Regions from separate parts of the Rhizobium fabae genome, predicted to be linked through region 2. Evidence: riboswitches for the same ligand, from Rfam matches in the RefSeq annotation. Region 2 holds a riboswitch; each other region holds the start of a gene.
What was found. A riboswitch is a leader RNA that binds a small molecule or an ion and turns the genes downstream of it on or off. The one in region 2 is predicted to bind thiamine pyrophosphate.

Region 1 (5,953 bases), on a different contig from region 2:
CAGCGTGAAATCGACCGAGCCGTTGTCCAGCGCCTCGTAGGCGGAAGTGCCGAGGGTTACCGTATGAAACTCGCCCTTGCCGCCGTCGTTGCGGATCATCGAGGAGATCAGTGCGCTCTCCCAGGTGCCGCCAAAGCCGCCATAGGTCTTGCCGTCGAGGTCTTTTGCGCTCTTGATGTCATCGCGGCCGCCCTTGAAGATCAGCCGTGCGGTTTCGGTCTGGACGATGCCGTAGACCATCTTCACGTCGCCGCCAGCGGCGCACTGCATGAGGGCCTCGATCTCGCTGGAGATGCCGAAATCGGCGACGCCGTTCGATACCAGAGTGCCGGCGCTGGTGTCGGCAAAGGGCAGAATCTGCACATCGAGGCCGGCGGCGGCATAGAAGCCCTTCGCTTGGGCCACATAGATGCCGATATGATTGGTGTTCGGCGTCCAGTCGAGCGCGATGCGAACCTTCGCGGGCGCCGATTGGGCGAAAGCGGGGCGGCCGGCGAGGCTTGCCGCGATGGCGGCGAACATCGTCTGACGGCGGGTGAGAAGCAGCATGGTGACCTCCTCAGGTCTCTTGCGGGTGAAGCAGGGTTTGCAGGATTTCAGTTTCGATCGCCTGGGCCGCCGGCGAGCCGAGATCGGCTATGCTTCTCGGGCGGGGCAGGGGAACGCGGAATTCGCGGATGACGCGCGCCGGACGGGCCGAGAGCACGTAGATCCGATCGGAAAGGAACACGGCCTCGCGCACATCGTGGGTGATCAACAGCGCCGTCCAGCGGTGTTCGGTCCACATGCCCTGCAGCCATTCCTGGATCTGCGTGCGCGTCAGCGCGTCGAGCGCGCCGAAGGGCTCGTCGAGCAGCAGCATGTCCTGGCTCTGGATGACGGTGCGCAGCAGTGCCGCGCGCTGGCGCATGCCGCCTGACAGTTCGGAGGGATAGTGGCGTTCGAAGCCGGCAAGGCCGAATCGCTCGAAGAGGGGTGCCACAGTGGCACGGGCCGCCCGGCGGCTTATGCCCTTTACCTCCAGGCCGAGTGCTGCATTGTCGATGATCCGGCGCCAGGGCATCAGCGCATCGCGCTGCGGCATGAAGGCGAAGGAATGCGGCGTCTGTTCCAGCGGCGCGCCGTTGAAAAGCATGCTGCCGGAATCGGGGCGAAGCGCCTGTGTCAGCAATCTCAGCACCGTCGATTTTCCCGAGCCGGATGGACCGACGATCGAAACGAACTCGCCGCTCGCAACACTCAGCGAGATATCGCCGAGAACCTTCAAGCCGTCGAAGGATTTAGAGATGTTGCGCAGTTCCACCATTGCATCGGTCATCGGCGCCCCTCCTTGGATGACTGCCAGGGCATGACGAGGCGCTGGATGGTGAGCGTCAGCCCGAAGAGGCAGAGTGTCAACAAGGCGCTGACGACGACGGCGGCAAGCACGAGATCGGGGCGGAAGTTGTTCTTCGCGTTGAGGATATAGATGCCGAGGCCGCTTGCGGCGCCGGCATATTCGGCAAAGATCGCGCCGACGACGGCATAGGTGATCGAAATCCTGAGACCGGCGAAGAAATAGGGCAGCGAGGAGGGAAGCCGGGCCAGGCGGAAAATGCGCCAGCGGCTCGCCTTCATCGAATTCAGCAGTTCGGCAATGTCGCGGTCGGTCGATTCATAGCCCTGCAGTAGGGCGACGAGCAGCGGAAAGAAGGTGACGAGCGCCACCAGCAGGATCTTCGGCAGCAGGCCAAAGCCGAACCAGAGGACGACGAGCGGAGCGATCGCGACCAGCGGCAGGGTCTGGCTGGCAATGAAGATCGGCAGCAATGCCCGGCGCATGAAGGGCACGAAATCCATGAGGATCGACGAGACGAAGGCAAAGGCAAGTGACAGGGCGAAGCCGCCGAGCGTGGCTCCGAGCGTCGGCCAGGTGTTTGATATCAGCGCGTCGCGATTGAGCCAGCCCTGGACGAGGATGCGCGAGGGCGCCGGCAGGATGGCGGGCTTGATGCCGGAAAGACCGACATAAAGCTCCCATGCCGCCAGAAAGGCGCCACCGGCCAGCAAGGCGGGCGCCCCCCGGCATAGGGCGGCGCGGAGCGCCGAAAGGCGCGAATCCGAAGGGGGCGGCGATCTCATCAGCGTTTGGTTTCAGGCTTCGTCGGGCTGTTGGCGGAAATCGTGATATCGAGGGTCACATGCCCCTCGGCGTCGCCGAAGCGGTAGAAGGCTTCGCGAATGGTCGCGAAGACGGCGCCGGCATCGCCACCCAGCCTGGTGCAGAAATTCTTGGAACGGTCGAAGACGCCGGAACGTTTCAAGAAGTCGATGCAGCCGTAAATCTCCTCCATATGGGTGCCGGTTCCCATGACGTAGAGCGAGAATTGCGCAGCGGTCGGCTGTCCTGTATCGGCGGTGGCTTCAACGGCGGCCAGTGCCGCCGATATGCGATCGGCAAGCGATTCCGTCCGGCCGGCGGAAGGATTGATGCCGCAGATGGCGTCGTCGGGCTCGCCCGGGCAGCCGCGCGAGACGGCGGCGGACAGCACACAATGCTTGCCGGTTCGGGCGGCGGTGACGAAAAGATCGCGCATGGCGGCAAAGAGGAGATCGGGCGGGCCGACCAGCAGGGTGGAGATGTCGTCGGTCTCTATGCGCAGCCTGTCGCGATAGGGATCGAGGGCCTTGACCGCATCAAGGATGATGCCAACGAAATCGCCGGACATCGGATAGAGTGACACTTGTGCGCCGGAGAACATTTGGACCTCGCTCCGCTGGCATTACCCAGATCAGCTTTGAAGGGTCCGGAAGCTCGCGCCTCGCATCTCAGCCCCGGCGACACGGAGCTCCCCTGTTAATGGGCGCGGAAATTATCACCGGGGTTTTCGTCCTGCAACCGCTAAATTGGTAACCCCCACGCTGTCGGGATATGCCTGAGGGACGGGAAAACACCCGGGCGGACGGCCTGCCCGGGTGTTCCCAAGGTTCCGTACCTGCCGGGAACGGAACCGGAGCCTTCAGCCTCAGGCGGCGATATCGGCATAGGGACGCTCGCTGCGCGCGGTGACGAGCGCCCGCGTCCACCATTCCAGCCGCGCTATCATCCGATCGAGCGCCCGCAGCGCGTCGCTCGGATTGTCGAGCCGTCCGGCGGCGTCGAGGCGGTCCCAAGGTGCTGCAAAGCTCACTGAATCGCGGATGGTGACGGCGTGGAGTTCGGCAAAGACGAGCCGCAGCTGTTCGATCGCACGCAGCCCGCCTGATATGCCGCCATAGGAAACGAAGGCGACGGGCTTACCCTGCCAGGGCTCGAAGAAGAGATCGATGATCGACTTCAGCGCGGCGGTGAAGCTGTGGTTGTATTCCGGCGTGACGATGATGAAGGCGTCGGCCAAGCCGAGCCGGCCGGCGAGCCTGTCGATTTCAGGATGCGCCATTTCTCGGCCGGCAGGCAGAGCGAATTCCAGTGGGTCGATAACGTCGACGGCATCAAATTGCGGGAAGCGGACGAGCTCGTGCACCAGCCATTTGACCACCCGGTCGCAGATGCGCCCCTCTCTTATGCTTCCGTAGATGACTGCCAGCCTGGTGGGTGTTTTCATGCGTCGCTCCTTGTTGCGATTGTGCTTTACGAGTGCAGGAGCCAGGGTTATAAAACCTCAACTAATATTGAGGTCAAGGGGCGATGGATACAATTTCTGCAGCGCCACTCGGCAAGCTGCTGACGGTCGGCGAAGTGGCGGAGCGCAGCGGCCTTGCCGTCTCGGCGCTGCATTTTTACGAAACCAAGGGGCTGATCTCGAGTATCCGCTCCCGCGGCAACCAGCGGCGCTATGGACGCGACGTGCTGCGCCGGCTCGGCATCATCAAGGTGGCGCAGCGTGTTGGCATTCCGCTTTCGGAGATCCAGGCGGCGTTCGAGTCCCTGCCGCAGGGGCGCACGCCCACTGTCACCGATTGGCAGACGCTGTCGGCGCGCTGGAAGGATGATCTCGACGCGCGAATCAGGCGGCTGAGCCTGTTGCGCGACCGCCTGACTGGCTGCATCGGCTGCGGCTGTCTGTCGATCGAAAGCTGCCCGTTGCGCAATCCTTGCGACCGGCTTGGTAAGGAGGGGCCGGGTGCGCGGCTTCTGGAAACCGAAATCTAGCCTTCTCGGGGAGAGACTTGGCTGTCTCTCCCGGGAAAGATCGATGCGCGCCTTTCTTTCGGGCAGCGCGCTCATATGTTAAGGGGCGAATGACGCAACCGGCGGCACTGTCCGCGAGGAGGACGGCTTCGTGTTTCATCCCAGACTGTTCGAAAATCGCAATGTCGTCGTGACCGGCGCCGGCCGCGGTATCGGCCTCGAAGTCGCCCGGCAATTCCTGGACTGCGGTGCGAAGGTGATCGTCCATACCGGGCGCAAACCCGGACGGGATCTGCCGGACTTCCTGCTGACGGCTGAATCCGAAAGGCGGGCGCTGCTGCTGCATGCCGATTTTTCCGCCCCGGGCGGGGCGGCCGGATTTGCGGAAGATGCTCTCGCCTTCTTCGACAAGGTGCATGTGCTCGTCAACAATGCCGGCACCATGCTCGGCCGTTTTCCTGCCGATGCGCTGACCGATACGGATTATGAGGCGGTCGTGCGGCTCAATCAGACGTCGGTGGTGGCGCTGACGCGGGCACTGCTGCCGGCATTGAAGGCGGCTGAAGGGGCTGCCATCGTCAACACGGTTTCGATTTCAGCGCTGACCGGCGGCAGTCCTGGTTCTTCGATCTATTCGGCCTCGAAAGCCTTCGTCTCGACCTATTCCAAGGCGCTTGCCCGCGAGCTTGCGCCGGACGGAATTCGTGTCAACTGCGTTTCGCCGGGAACGATCGAAACCGACTTCCATGAGCGTTATTCCTCCCGCGAAAAGCTGGAGCAGACCAGAAAATCCATCCCGCTGCAGCGGCTCGGCACGGCGGAAGATTGTGCGCCGGCTTATCTGTTCCTGGCCGCTCCGTCGCTTTCGGGATACATTACCGGCCAGGTGATCGAGATCAATGGCGGCCAGCTTATCTGCTGATTTGTTTGGACCTTTTTTGGCATTTCATCACTTTTGACCAATTCGCTTCTGCGAATATGCTATCGTGCTGATCTACCTCATTGCCTTCCTTCCGAGATATCGAATGCCGTTGCCTAAACCGGAGCCGGGGATGACCGGCCAGGAATTGCATAAGCTCGCTGGAAAAGCCCACGAAGCGAGCCATCTTCTGAAAGCGCTGGCGCACCAGACCCGACTTCTGATCCTCTGCATATTGGCGGGTGAGGAGCGGACGGTGAGCGAAATCGAGAACATTCTCGGCATACAGCAGGCGATGGTCTCGCAGCAGCTTGCGCGTTTGAGGCTCGAGGGGCTGGTCAATACACGCCGCGAGGGCAGGCTGGTCTATTACAGCGTCGGCAATGTCGGCGTGCTTGCTTTCCTCGAATTGCTGTTCGATCTTTTTCCGGCTGCGGAAAACAGTTAGCATCCGCCCTTGCGGAGCACGGCTGCTATGTCGAAGATAAGTCCGGACGCGAAATGTCGCGGGAGCCCGGATGATCGACAAGCTGGAATTCTTCATCGCCCTTGCCAATGAAAAGCATTTCGGCCGCGCCGCGGAGGAGTGCGGGATCTCGCAGCCGACGCTTTCGGCTGCCATCCGCCAGCTCGAGGATCAGCTCGGCGTCATGCTGGTGCAGCGCGGTTCCAGGTTCCAGGGGCTGACGCCGGAGGGGCAGCGCGTGCTCGAATGGGCCCGGCGCATCGTCGGCGACGCCCGCACCATGCGCGAGGAGATGCGCGCGGCACGCCGCGGCCTGTCCGGCCACATCCGCCTCGCCGCCATTCCGACGGCGCTTGCCATGTTGTCGCGCATCACCACACCCTTTCAGGAACGGCATCCCGGCGTCACCTTCTCGATCGTCTCGCGAAATTCGCTGCAGGTGCTGAGCATGCTCGAG
Region 2 (5,953 bases):
GGTCGCATTCGCCTGAAAGTCGAGGCGGGCAGCACCGTCGCACTCGGCATCGAACTCGCAACGATCGAATAGGGACAACAACGTCGCGATCTCGCAGATCTCCTGATGAACATCTGCGAGATGTCACGCCCGACCTTCATCCGGATCACTTGGTCCCCGATCCGCGGGTCGCTGCAATCCATTCGAGGGTTCGTCGCTCGGGATCGGAATTGCGCGTGATGTCGGTCACGACGGCAGCACTGTCAGCCCCATTTTCGAACACACCGGCAAGACGTTCCACGGTCAACCCGCCAATGGCGACAAGCGGCAGCGAACCGATGCGGCTTTTCCAGCTATGGAGGCGGTCAAGACCTTGCGGCGCCCAGGGCATGGCCTTGAGAATGGTAGGGTAGATCGGACCGAGTGCGATATAATCAGGGCGCGCCGCAAGCGCGATTGCCAATTCCGCCTCGTCATGCGTGGAAAGCCCTAATTTCAGTCCGGCCTTACGGATGGCGGCAAGATCGGCCACAGCCAGATCCTCCTGGCCGAGATGGACGAAGTCGCAGCCTTCCTCGATGGCAAGCTGCCAGTAGTCATTGACGATCAACTGGCATCCATGCGCCTCGCAGACTGCTTTTGCCCGCCGGATGTCCGCGCGTATGTCAGGCAGCGACCGTTCCTTGATGCGCAGTTGCACGAGTTTGACACCAAGCGGAACCAGTCTTTCGATCCAGGCGGCGCTGTCGACGATGAGATAGAAAGGATCGAGCCTCACGCGAAGACCGCCGTTCCGATCACGGGTGTGGAGGGAACCGCCATGTCACGCGGTTCCAGCATTCCGGCGCCGAATGCCTGCCTGCCGGCACCGATCGCCTTGGCAAAGGCTTCCGCCATGGCGGCAGGATCGCCCGCGCCGGCAACGGCTGTGTTGAGAAGGACCGCATCAAAGCCCATCTCCATCACGATCGTTGCATGCGAGGGCCGGCCGATCCCCGCATCGACGATCAGCGGCACATCGGGAAAGTGCGCGCGCATGGATCGAAGAGCGGAAAGGTTGAGCGGCCCCACCGCCGTTCCGATCGGTGCGCACCAGGGCATCAGGACCTTGCATCCCGCCTCCAGCAGGCGCTCGGCCACCACCAGATCGTCCGTCGTATAGGGAAAAACCTCGAAGCCTTCGCTGCAGAGGATCCGCGCGGCCTCCACGAGCGCAAAAACGTCAGGCTGCAGCGTGTCGTGATTGCCGATCACCTCGAGCTTGATCCAGTTGGTCTGAAACACCTCGCGCGCCATCTTGGCCGTCAGCACCGCCTCGGACACGCCATGGCAGCCGGCAGTGTTGGGGAGCACGCGCGCGCCGAGCGCGCGGATCATGTCGAAAAATACGCCGCCATTGCGCCCGCCGGCCGCTTCACGCCGCAGCGACACGGTGACGATTTCTGTCCCGGATCGCTTGACGGCGTCGGCAAGGACGGCCGGCGAAGGATAACGCGCAGTGCCGAGAAGAAGTCGCGACCCGATCTGGGTTTCGTAAAGATCAAGCATGTCAGCCTCCCTGCATCGGGGTCAGGATTTCGATCCTGTCATCGTCGTTCAGAGCGTGACCTTCACGGTCTTCGCGATGAACGAGTTCGCCGTTGACGGCGGTTGCCAGCCACTCGCCTTCATAGTCGAGTGCGGCCAACAGCTGCGAAAGGGTGGTGGCGGCGGTTGTCTGAGGTTCGCCATTGATGATCAGACGCATTGGGAGCTCCTTTGCTTCGTCCGTCCGGAAAAGACGAGATCTGCGGCTTGTGCCGCCATTGCGGGCGCCAGGAGAAAACCGTGGCGATAAAGGCCGTTGAGGACGACGGCATTGCCTTCCCACACGACCCGCGGAAGATTGTCGGGGAAAGCCGGACGAATGCCGACGCCGGTTTCGACGAGGGCAGCGTCGGCAAAGGCCGGATGCAGCGTGTACGCCGCGTTCAGCAATTCCATCAGCGAGCGTGCGGTAATGGGTCCGTCGAAATCGGTCTCGATCATGGTGGCGCCGACCATGAAGAGGCCGCCGCCGCGAGGCACGACATAGACCGGGATGCGGGGATGAAGCAGGCGAACGGGCCGTGAAAGCTCTATTTCATCGGTACTCAGATAGAGCATCTCGCCCCTCACGCCGCGCAGATCGCCAACCTGCCCGATGCGCGCGGCACCCGTGCAATCGACGATATCGGAGAAACCGTCTTCTTCGATATCGCCAGCTGCAAAAACAACGCCCAGCGCCGTGAGTTTTTCTTTCAATTCGCGCAGCGCATGCCTGGGATTCAGATGGGCTTCCTGCGCGAAAAACAGGCCATGCCGGAACCGCCCGGCAAGCACCGGCTCCAGCGCTGCGATGTCTTCCTCATCGACCCATCGATAACCGCTCGTCCGGCCGGCAAAGCGTTTCAGCTCCCCCTGGTCGCGCGCCGGCGCGACCACCAGCGTCCCATTGCGGGCGACGTGTCCTGGCAGGATGGCATCCCAACGATCGGCCGCCTGTGCTCCGAGCCGGAGCACAGCGTCGTCGGCGCTTTCCCGCTCACACCAGGGCGCCAGCATGCCACCCGCCAGCCAGGACGCGGCGCGATCGAAGTTTGCGTGCGGATCCAGGACTTTTACCTCGGCGCCACGGGCATGCAGTTCGTGCGCCACGACGAGGCCGGCGACGCCGGCCCCTTTGACAAGGACGCGCATCTCAAGCACCCGGGGCTTCGATGGAAGAGACCTCGACATAGAGGTCGCCGCCGTCGCGGTAACGGGCGGCCATGGCTTCGAGACCCTCCTTCTGCGCTTCCGACCGGATATCGTGCGATATGCGCATCGAGCAGAATTTCGGGCCGCACATCGAACAGAAATGGGCGACTTTGTGTGCCTCCTTCGGAAGCGTCTCGTCGTGGAAGGAGCGGGCTGTCTCCGGATCGAGGGAAAGATTGAATTGATCTTCCCAGCGGAATTCGAAACGGGCGCGCGACAGCGCATCGTCGCGAATGCGCGCGGCAGGATGGCCCTTGGCGAGATCGGCGGCATGGGCGGCGATCTTGTAGGTGATGACGCCGGTCTTGACGTCGTTGCGATCCGGCAGGCCGAGATGCTCCTTCGGGGTCACATAGCAGAGCATGGCCGTCCCGAACCAGCCGATCATCGCCGCGCCGATCCCCGAGGTGATGTGATCGTAGCCCGGCGCGATGTCGGTCGTCAGCGGTCCCAGCGTGTAGAAAGGCGCCTCGCCGCAGACGGCGAGCTGTTTGTCCATGTTCTCCTTGATCTTGTGCATCGGCACATGGCCGGGCCCTTCGATCATCATCTGGCAGTCTTTCGCCCAGGCGATCCTGGTCAGCTCGCCCAGCGTCTCGAGTTCGGCAAATTGCGCCGCATCGTTGGCGTCGGCGATCGAGCCGGGGCGCAGGCCGTCGCCGAGGGAGAAGGAGACGTCATAGGCCCGGCAGATATCGCAGATTTCCTCGAAATGCTCGTAGAGGAAACTCTCGCGGTGATGATGCAGGCACCACTTCGCCATGATCGAGCCGCCGCGCGAGACGATGCCTGTGACGCGGTTGACGGTCAACGGGATGTAGTGCAGCCGCACGCCGGCATGGATGGTGAAATAGTCGACACCCTGTTCGGCCTGTTCGATCAGAGTATCGCGATAGATTTCCCAGGTGAGGCTTTCGGCGATGCCCTCGACCTTTTCCAGCGCCTGGTAAAGCGGCACGGTGCCGATCGGCAGCGGCGAATTGCGGACGATCCATTCGCGGATATTGTGGATGTTGCGGCCGGTTGAAAGATCCATGACGGTATCGGCGCCCCAGCGGGCGGCCCAGACCATCTTCTCGACCTCCTCCGCCATCGACGAGGTGACGGCCGAGTTGCCGATATTGGCATTGATCTTCACCAGGAAATTCCGGCCGATGATCATCGGTTCCGATTCCGGATGATTGATGTTGGCGGGAATGATCGCACGGCCGGCGGCTATTTCCTGGCGGACAAATTCCGGCGTCACGTGATCGGGAATATGGGCGCCGAAGCTCTCGCCATCGCGAAGCATCGTGCCTGCCTGCGCTTTGCGGCCGAGGTTTTCGCGGATGGCAATGAATTCCATCTCCGGCGTGACGATACCGGCACGCGCATAGGCAAGCTGCGTGACCGCCTTGCCGTCCTTGGCCCGCAGCGGCTGACGTTTTGTTGGAAACTCCGGCGTCAGCCGGTCGCCGCTGGCAAAGCCGTTGTCCTCGGGGCGGACGCGACGGCCCTCATAGGGCTCGACGTCGCCGCGGGCGAGCACCCAGTCGCGGCGCAATGCGGCAAGACCCTGCTCGATACTTATATCGGCGCCTTCGATCGTGTAGGGGCCGGAGGAATCATAGACGGTCACCGGCGGTTCGCCTGAGGTCGGATGGAGGCTGATCTGCCGCATCGGCACGCGGATATCCGGGTGCAGTTCTCCTGGGACGAAAATCTTGCGGGATGCCGGCAAAGGGCCGGTCGTGACGGTCGGGTGAAGGTTCTTGGCGACAATTGTCATGGTGAGGCTCCAATTTGGTTTGGAGACCCAGTCCTCACGCCGGAATGATGAAAAGACGCCAGCCCGGATTCGAAAACGAATCCAATGCCTTTCGAGCGCTTGCACCGTCCCTACGCCAGTATGAACTGGATCAGGTTCAACGGGTCACTGCGCCACAACAGGCAAAGCCGTATTGTCCAGCAGTATCTCAGCCCCTTGCCGGGACCCCCCTGGTGAATGCTGCGGAGGCTACGTCCTCGGTCGAGCCCATGTCAAGCCTGGAACCGAGAGGGACGTGATGAAGGCAGATCGACATGCGCGATGGTTCGATGCGACCCGACAGGCCTGCCTGAAATGCTCGATTTTGTCTTTCCGTCAGCGGCGGCCGGGGCGGCTTACCGCCACTTGCGGGCATCTGCGCTATCCTGGCAGCCATAGGGCGGCAAGGCGCCACCGAACGTAGCGTGCAGTGTGACGCATCCCCATTTGTTGATCGGGGCGGGCATTCGGCTGTTCAACTCGATGCCGACTTCATCATACGGGCTTTCCGCATTGGTGACATAGCGGTACCAGCGAAAGCCGATGACCACGGCCAGGACGATGACAACGGTCAGCAACAACCGAATGGCTCGACGTAATATATTCTCCTCCAAAATCAATGATATCAGGCCCGGCGTCTTATCTCGCAGGGCAACGCCTTTCACGCAACGGCTATTGGACCGATCGTGCGCGGCCCGGCGGCGTCCTCAGGCTGGCGGAAACAATCGAGTTCGCGAAGCGGGGCCGGTTTGGAAAAGAAATAGCCCTGGAGGTCGGTGCAGCCGAGGGCGGTCAGGAAGTCGCGTTGATATTCGGTCTCGACCCCTTCGGCCGTCGTCGAGATGCCGAGGTTGCGGCTAAGCGCGACAATGGCGCCGATGATGGCTGCCCCGTTGGCCTTCGTGCCGAGCAACGAGACGAAGGATCGATCGATCTTGATCCTGTCGATATCGAAGCGCATCAGGTGGCTGAGACACGAATAGCCGGTTCCGAAATCGTCGAGTGAAATCTGAACGCCGCGGCCGCGGAGCGATGTCAACACCGTATAAACGTCGGAGTTATCCTCGATGAGCGAGGATTCGGTGAGCTCGAGTTCAAGCCGGGACGGCGCCAGCCCGGTCTCCTGAAGCACGGCGAATACTTCCTCGGCAAATTTTGGCCTCCTCAACTGGGAGGGAGATACGTTGACCGCAACGAAGCTGTTTTCAGGCCAGTTGCAGGCGGCTGTGCAGGCCTCTCGCAATACCCAGAAACCGAGCGCGTCGATCAGGCCGCCCTCCTCGGCGACGGCGATGAAGCTCGCAGGCGTCAACAGCCCGCGTTGGCTGTGACGCCAGCGCACCAGGGCTTCGGCACCCGATGCCTGATATCCCTCCTCAGCGCGGTGTATCGCCTGATAATGGACTTCGA
Region 3 (5,953 bases), on a different contig from region 2:
CCTGGGCAAGCAAGGTCGAAGGCAGGGCGACAAGCGCGGTGCCGAGCAGGAATGCGACCAATGTTTTCATATGAGGCTCCCCGTTAAGTTCCACAATTATGTAATTCATATTTTTGTAAGAGAATATGAGATGGAGCAATCGTGTCAAGCCGAAGCCGCGGATTATGTCATCGCGCCGATATCGGCAGATCGCAAAGAGCGCGGCATCTCCGGCTGCGACTGGCCGCCCGCGCGAAGGTTGCGCATTATGCCCAAGCGAAGAATCGTCAGCGCCGGAGCTTCAATAAAGGGAGGATGGAATGAGCATCGATTTCAACGACGGAACATGGCTGAACGAGCCAGCCAACTGGCGCGCCGACGAAACCGGCCTGACGATGACGACAGGCGAAAAGACCGATTTCTGGCGGGAAACCTATTACGGCTTCACCCGCGACAGCGGCCACTTCCTCGCCTTTCCCACCGGCGACAGCTTCACCGCCCAGATCCGCATCCAGGGCGAATTCCGCACCCTCTATGACCAGGCCGGCCTGATCGTGCGCATCGACGAGAGACGCTGGGTAAAGACAGGCGTCGAATTCACCGACGGCGAACCCCTCCTCAGCACCGTCGTCACCGACGGCAGGTCCGACTGGTCCGTGGCACAGCCGTTCAGGGAATTAGAGGATTTCCGCATCCGTGCGACGGTCGCAAACGGCGCGATGCGCATCCAGGCTTCCCGCGATGGGCGCCGCTGGCCGCTGCTGCGATTAGCGCCCTTCCCTGCAGCAGAGCACTACGAGGTGGGGCCGGCTGCCTGCACACCGGAGCGTAGCGGGTTGCGGGTGCGGTTTTCGGAGTTTTCGGTTGGGGCGGCGATTACGACGGGGCTGCATGATTTGAGTTAAGGTATTTCGATATCGTATTCTCGACGACAATATACAAATCCTGACAATGGATCCAAGTCTTTGAAGGGCTGAGTTGCGCAGAAGCATTCTAAATTAATACGCTCTATTAGTGCCGATCCGGCGGAGGCATAGATGTTTGTAGATAATACTTCCATGCTCTCTACGTCAAACTCGGCTGGCTCGCGCTCTAAGTAGTATCTTATGAGAAGAGGTTTCGCCAAATACTTAGGATTAGCCAGTCTGGGAGTTTGTCCACAGGTATCCTCCAAGCGTTATGGGGTTTGAAGACGATGTGCGCGCCGCTTTTACCCGAATGAATGCTGCCAAATTGAGTGGACGAACCCGAAGCACCATGAACCAATTGGTCTTCCAAAATCAACGATTGGCTGCCCACATCAAATAGGTTCCTTGGAGATGAGATCCTGCCGCCGTCACGACTCCTCGAATGGAATCGGCCACAAATTTCGCTGTCCTGTTAAAACTGAATGGCGAAACCCATGAGACGACACGCAACTTACGCGGGGCTGCTCACGTACTCTCTTGCATTGAAAATGCATAAACACAAACGTATAGGATGAATAATTTATCACTATACAGGCGCAGAAGAAGTCTGCTCGAAGATCAGCGCGCGCCGTCGAAGAAAAGAGCTTTTTCGACGTTCCCACCATTCAAGGTTAATCAGCAAACCTCCGACAAGCTGTGTATGCAGCCACTTCCCACGAATACAGAGATGTATTTTAGAAATGCATTGCACCCACGGTTGCCGCTGCTATTCTTCCCGAAAAGGGAGAGGACAGCCGCATGGCGAAACGGCAGCGACCGGCCCAGCCCCGAACCGAAACCGGGGACAGCATTCAGGAAAACCTGGTCAAGACCCGAATCGGGGGCGATCTCTCGTCGTTCATGAAAGGCGATCCGGACCGCCCCAGGAGAGCCAGCAAAACTCCTGAGCGTTTCGATGTCGTCGTCGAATTCAATCGCGATTTTCCCGGCGGCGTGACGGCAGCGCGGCAGCTTTTGTTCGAGGCATATCTGCTCTACCTCGACAGGATCGGCGCGACGGATGAAAGCAGCAATCTGCGGCGTTTCGGCATGTCGGCACCGCTCGGCATGCCTGCGGTCTCCGATGACAGCAGGCTCGATCTCTCGCAGATCTTTTCGAATGGCAGCAGGATTGCCGCCAAATCGCTCTGGACCGACAGCTACGTTTTCGCGACGCTGACGCGGGACGCCATCGGCCGGCTGTCGATCTGGACAATGCCCAAGAGCGACGACAAAAAGAAGAGCGACGGCAAGCAGAGAGATATCCCGCTCGTCTACAAGATCTGGCTCGATCACGAGATATCTCGCTGCGTCTATGAATCCATCAGGACGATCAAATGCGATGCAGCGCAGGCCTCTTTTGCGGCCAGCGGAAAGGGCGTCGTCTGGGCGGTGGCCGATACCGGCATCGACAAGAACCATCCGCATTTCTCGACATTGAAAACGCTCGAATTGCCGGATGGCCTCAGCCATTGGGATTTTACATCTGATAATCCCGATCCGGCCTCCGCACCCGCAACGGCGCTGACCGACGCCGCCGGGCATGGGACTCATGTCGCCGGCATCATCGCAGGCCGCACGTCCATATCGGAAAACCCGACGACGCAAGGGGTGGAGAAAATCTCTGTCACTTCGGAAATACGCAACGAGGACGATACGAAATCACAGGTCACCGACGAATATCAGGGCGTGATCTCCGGCATGGCGCCCCATTGCAAGCTGATGAGCCTGAAGGTGCTCATCAACGACAGGCAGGGGAGACTGAGCAACCTGCTGGCCGCCATCAATTACGTCCAGCGTTCGAACGATTACGGGCGCAACATCAAGATTCATGGCATCAACCTCAGCCTCGGCTATCCCTTCAACCCGGTGTGGTTCGCGGCAGGGCAGAGCCCGCTCTGCGTCGAGGTCAACAGGCTCGTCCGCTCGGGCGTCTGCGTCGTCGTTGCGGCCGGCAATGCCGGCTATGGCACGGTGTTGCAATTTTCCGGAGCGCCGGAGCGCGCCGCCCATAGCGGCACGATCATGGACCCCGGCAATGCGGCGCTCGCCATCACTGTGGGGTCGACACATCGCGATATGCCGCACACCTATGGCGTCTCCTATTTCTCCTCGAAGGGACCGACCGCCGACGGTCGCATGAAGCCCGATCTCGTCGCTCCAGGCGAGCGCATCATTTCCTGCGCGCTCTACGACCGCGACAAGCCGGGAGAGGCACCGTTCCGGGAGGATACCGGCACGAGCATGGCCGCGCCGCACGTTTCCGGCGCGATCGCCGCCTTCCTGTCCGTCCGGCGCGAATTTCTCGGCCAGCCGGAGCGCGTCAAGGAGATCTTCGTCGGCGCTGCGACCGACCTCAAGCGACGGCCGGAGTTTCAGGGCGCCGGCCTGCTCGATCTGATGCGAACGCTGCAAGCTGTGTAGGAGGACACATGGAAACGCTTGGACCCTCGCCACTTCTATGGCTCGAATTCGACAAGAACGGCGCGATCGATCCCGCGTTGACGGCAAAGCTCGCTGTGCTGCTGAACCAGCCCGATATGACCGATCTGGTGGTCATGTCGCATGGCTGGAAGAACACCAAGGACGATGCCCGCACGCTCTACGGAACGCTCTGGGCGAATGCCTGTAAAAATCTTACGCCCGACAAGGCGCGCCGCACCGCGATCACCGGCGTCGTTTGGCCGGCCAAAACCTATCGCACCGATTTCGACGAAGAAACGCTGGTGACGGCTGGCGGCGGAGCCCAGGCAGCCGACGGGACAGCGGCAGCCCTCAAGGATCTCGACGACGAGGCTTTCAACCAGGTGCTGGCCGATTTCGAGGATCTCTTCGGGCCGGATGGCGTCGCCACGGCCGAAAAGGCGCGGGCCGCAGCCAAGACTCTCGATGAAACGACGTCGCTCTTCCTCGTCAGGAAAGGCAATGAGGCGCTCGGTTCTCCCGGAGCAGACACGGAACTCCAGGCGGATGTCGAACCGATTGCGCTCGCGACCGACGATGCCACCAGCGCCAGGGTGCTGATGGAAGGCCTCGTCCCGGCGCCGACCTTCAATCTTGAAAGCCCGGTCGGCCAGGCGCAGGGCCTAGGCGACGTCGTCTCCAGCCTGATCTCCGGCCCAAGAGCCGCCGTGGCGCGGTTTCTGAACCAGTTGACCTATTACGAAATGAAGAACCGCGCCGGCATCGTCGGCGAGGCGTTGACGAAACGCGTGCTGTCGAAGCTCGTGCTGCAACGGCCGATCCGCCTGCATCTCGTCGGCCACAGTTTCGGCGCCCGGCTGGTCTCGGCGGCGGCGAACAGGCTCGCGCCGGTCCCGAAGCTGGAGTTCTTCTCGCTCACCCTGTTGCAGGGCGCCTTCTCGCACAATGGCTTCGCCAAAGAGATCAAGCCGGGCCTTGCCGGCGCCTTCCCTGAGGTCGTCGGCAAACCGACCGGCCCGATCTGCGTCACTCACACCCACAACGATCTCGCCTGCACGCTTGCCTATGCGCTGGCTTCGCGCCTGTCGCGCGATATCTCCAAGAGCATCGGCGATGCGAACGACGCCTTCGGCGCGATGGGAGCAAACGGCCCCCAGCACCTGAAAGCCGGACAGGCCGTCGCGGACGATACGGACACCGTCTTCGCGCCGCAGGCCGGCAAGGTGAACACCTTCTTGGCGGACAAATACATCGTCAAGACGGCGACCTCGGATGCCCATAACAACGTGAAGAACGAGGATGTCGGACGGTTGCTGGCAAAGATCGTCGGCTGATCGCCTTTCGCAAATTAGCCGCACTGCACGGTCGCAGAATTGTCGTTTTCGGGGTGACATGCGCCCCGTTCTCTGCAAAATAGAGCCTGATGAGAGACAGGGGCGTCCGTCGAAAGACGGGCTGAGAAGCACCCTTCGAACCTGAACCGGATCATGCCGGCGGAGGGAGTCGCTCGGGGTTGCGGCTTGCCCGCACGAAGCGCCCCGTGCCTGCCCCCGCCTGAAAGGGGCAATATGCAGACCGAGACCACGCCAGGAATGATGCTGAAGGCGATGCGCGAAAAGCCGCCGCTCGTTCAGTGCATCACCAATTACGTCGCCATGAACATTGCCGCAAACGTCCTGCTTGCATCAGGCGCCTCGCCGGCCATGGTGCATGCTGCGGAGGAAGCCGGCGAATTCGCCGGGATCGCAAACGCGCTGACCATCAATATCGGCACGCTCTCGACGCAATGGATCGCAGGCATGCACGCGGCTGCAAAGGCGGCGAACGCAGCCGGTAAACCCTGGGTTCTCGATCCGGTCGCGCATTACGCCACGGCGTTCCGCCGCAGCGCTGTTGCCGGTCTCCTGGCGCTCAACCCCGCCATCATCCGCGGCAACGCCTCCGAGATCATCGCACTTGCCGGCGGAGAGAGCCGCGGCCAGGGCGTCGACAGCCGCGATCCGGTCGAACAGGCGGAAGAGTCTGCGCGGCGGCTCGCCGAGCGGCAGCGGGCGATCGTCGCCGTCACCGGCGCGGTGGATTTCGTGACCGATGGTGAAAGGGCGGTCCGCGTTGCGGGCGGATCGGCCTTGATGCCCCAGGTCACCGCACTCGGCTGCTCGCTCACCTGCCTCGTCGGCGCCTTCGCTGCGACCGCGCCCGAGGATCTCTTCGGCGCGACTGTCGCAGCTCTCGCAACTTTCGCCGTCGCCGGCGAAGATGCAGCGCTGGGTGCCGCCGGCCCCGGCTCCTTCTCCTGGCGCTTCCTCGATGCGCTGGCTGCAATCGACGCCGAAACGCTCGACGCGAGGGCAAGGATATTGCCCGCATGAAGCGTTTCGACCTTTCGCTCTATCTCGTCCTCGATCCTGATCTCTGCGCCGGGATCGGCATGGTCGAAACGGCGCGCCTTGCCGCTGCCGGCGGGGCGACGATGGTGCAACTGCGCGACAAACATGCCGGCACCGCCAGCATGATCGAGACCGGCCGTGCCTTGAAACAGGCGCTCGATGGGACCGGCGCCCTCCTGATCGTCAACGACGATGTCGAGGCGGCGATCGCCA

Region 1: linked by a shared signal. The riboswitch ahead of EFB14_RS18365 (YkoF family thiamine/hydroxymethylpyrimidine-binding protein) and the one ahead of thiC (phosphomethylpyrimidine synthase ThiC) in region 2 are both predicted to bind thiamine pyrophosphate.
Region 3: linked by a shared signal. The riboswitch ahead of thiM (hydroxyethylthiazole kinase) and the one ahead of thiC (phosphomethylpyrimidine synthase ThiC) in region 2 are both predicted to bind thiamine pyrophosphate.

What each region holds. Positions count from the first base shown of each region.
Region 1 is NZ_ML133652.1:215,563-221,515, forward strand. Features, by position in the region: gene EFB14_RS18350 (ABC transporter substrate-binding protein) at 1-549, opposite strand, end outside; gene EFB14_RS18355 (ABC transporter ATP-binding protein) at 560-1,318, opposite strand; gene EFB14_RS18360 (ABC transporter permease) at 1,315-2,121, opposite strand; gene EFB14_RS18365 (YkoF family thiamine/hydroxymethylpyrimidine-binding protein) at 2,121-2,741, opposite strand; TPP riboswitch at 2,732-2,845, opposite strand; gene EFB14_RS18370 (NADPH-dependent FMN reductase) at 3,006-3,584, opposite strand; gene soxR (redox-sensitive transcriptional activator SoxR) at 3,668-4,132, shown strand; gene EFB14_RS18380 (SDR family NAD(P)-dependent oxidoreductase) at 4,263-5,033, shown strand; gene EFB14_RS18385 (ArsR/SmtB family transcription factor) at 5,137-5,478, shown strand; gene EFB14_RS18390 (LysR family transcriptional regulator) at 5,549-5,953, shown strand, end outside.
Region 2 is NZ_ML133648.1:151,606-157,558, forward strand. Features, by position in the region: gene EFB14_RS09315 (acetyl/propionyl/methylcrotonyl-CoA carboxylase subunit alpha) at 1-72, shown strand, start outside; gene EFB14_RS09320 (thiamine phosphate synthase) at 146-757, opposite strand; gene EFB14_RS09325 (thiazole synthase) at 754-1,527, opposite strand; gene thiS (sulfur carrier protein ThiS) at 1,529-1,726, opposite strand; gene thiO (glycine oxidase ThiO) at 1,717-2,697, opposite strand; gene thiC (phosphomethylpyrimidine synthase ThiC) at 2,699-4,525, opposite strand; TPP riboswitch at 4,615-4,746, opposite strand; gene EFB14_RS09345 (hypothetical protein) at 4,900-5,124, opposite strand; gene EFB14_RS09350 (putative bifunctional diguanylate cyclase/phosphodiesterase) at 5,205-5,953, opposite strand, start outside.
Region 3 is NZ_ML133647.1:406,379-412,331, reverse strand. Features, by position in the region: gene EFB14_RS07870 (ABC transporter substrate-binding protein) at 1-70, opposite strand, end outside; gene EFB14_RS07865 (DUF1349 domain-containing protein) at 300-884, shown strand; gene EFB14_RS33940 (MafI2 family immunity protein) at 881-1,105, opposite strand; gene EFB14_RS07855 (S8 family peptidase) at 1,686-3,350, shown strand; gene EFB14_RS07850 (hypothetical protein) at 3,359-4,684, shown strand; TPP riboswitch at 4,773-4,869, shown strand; gene thiM (hydroxyethylthiazole kinase) at 4,919-5,722, shown strand; gene thiE (thiamine phosphate synthase) at 5,719-5,953, shown strand, end outside.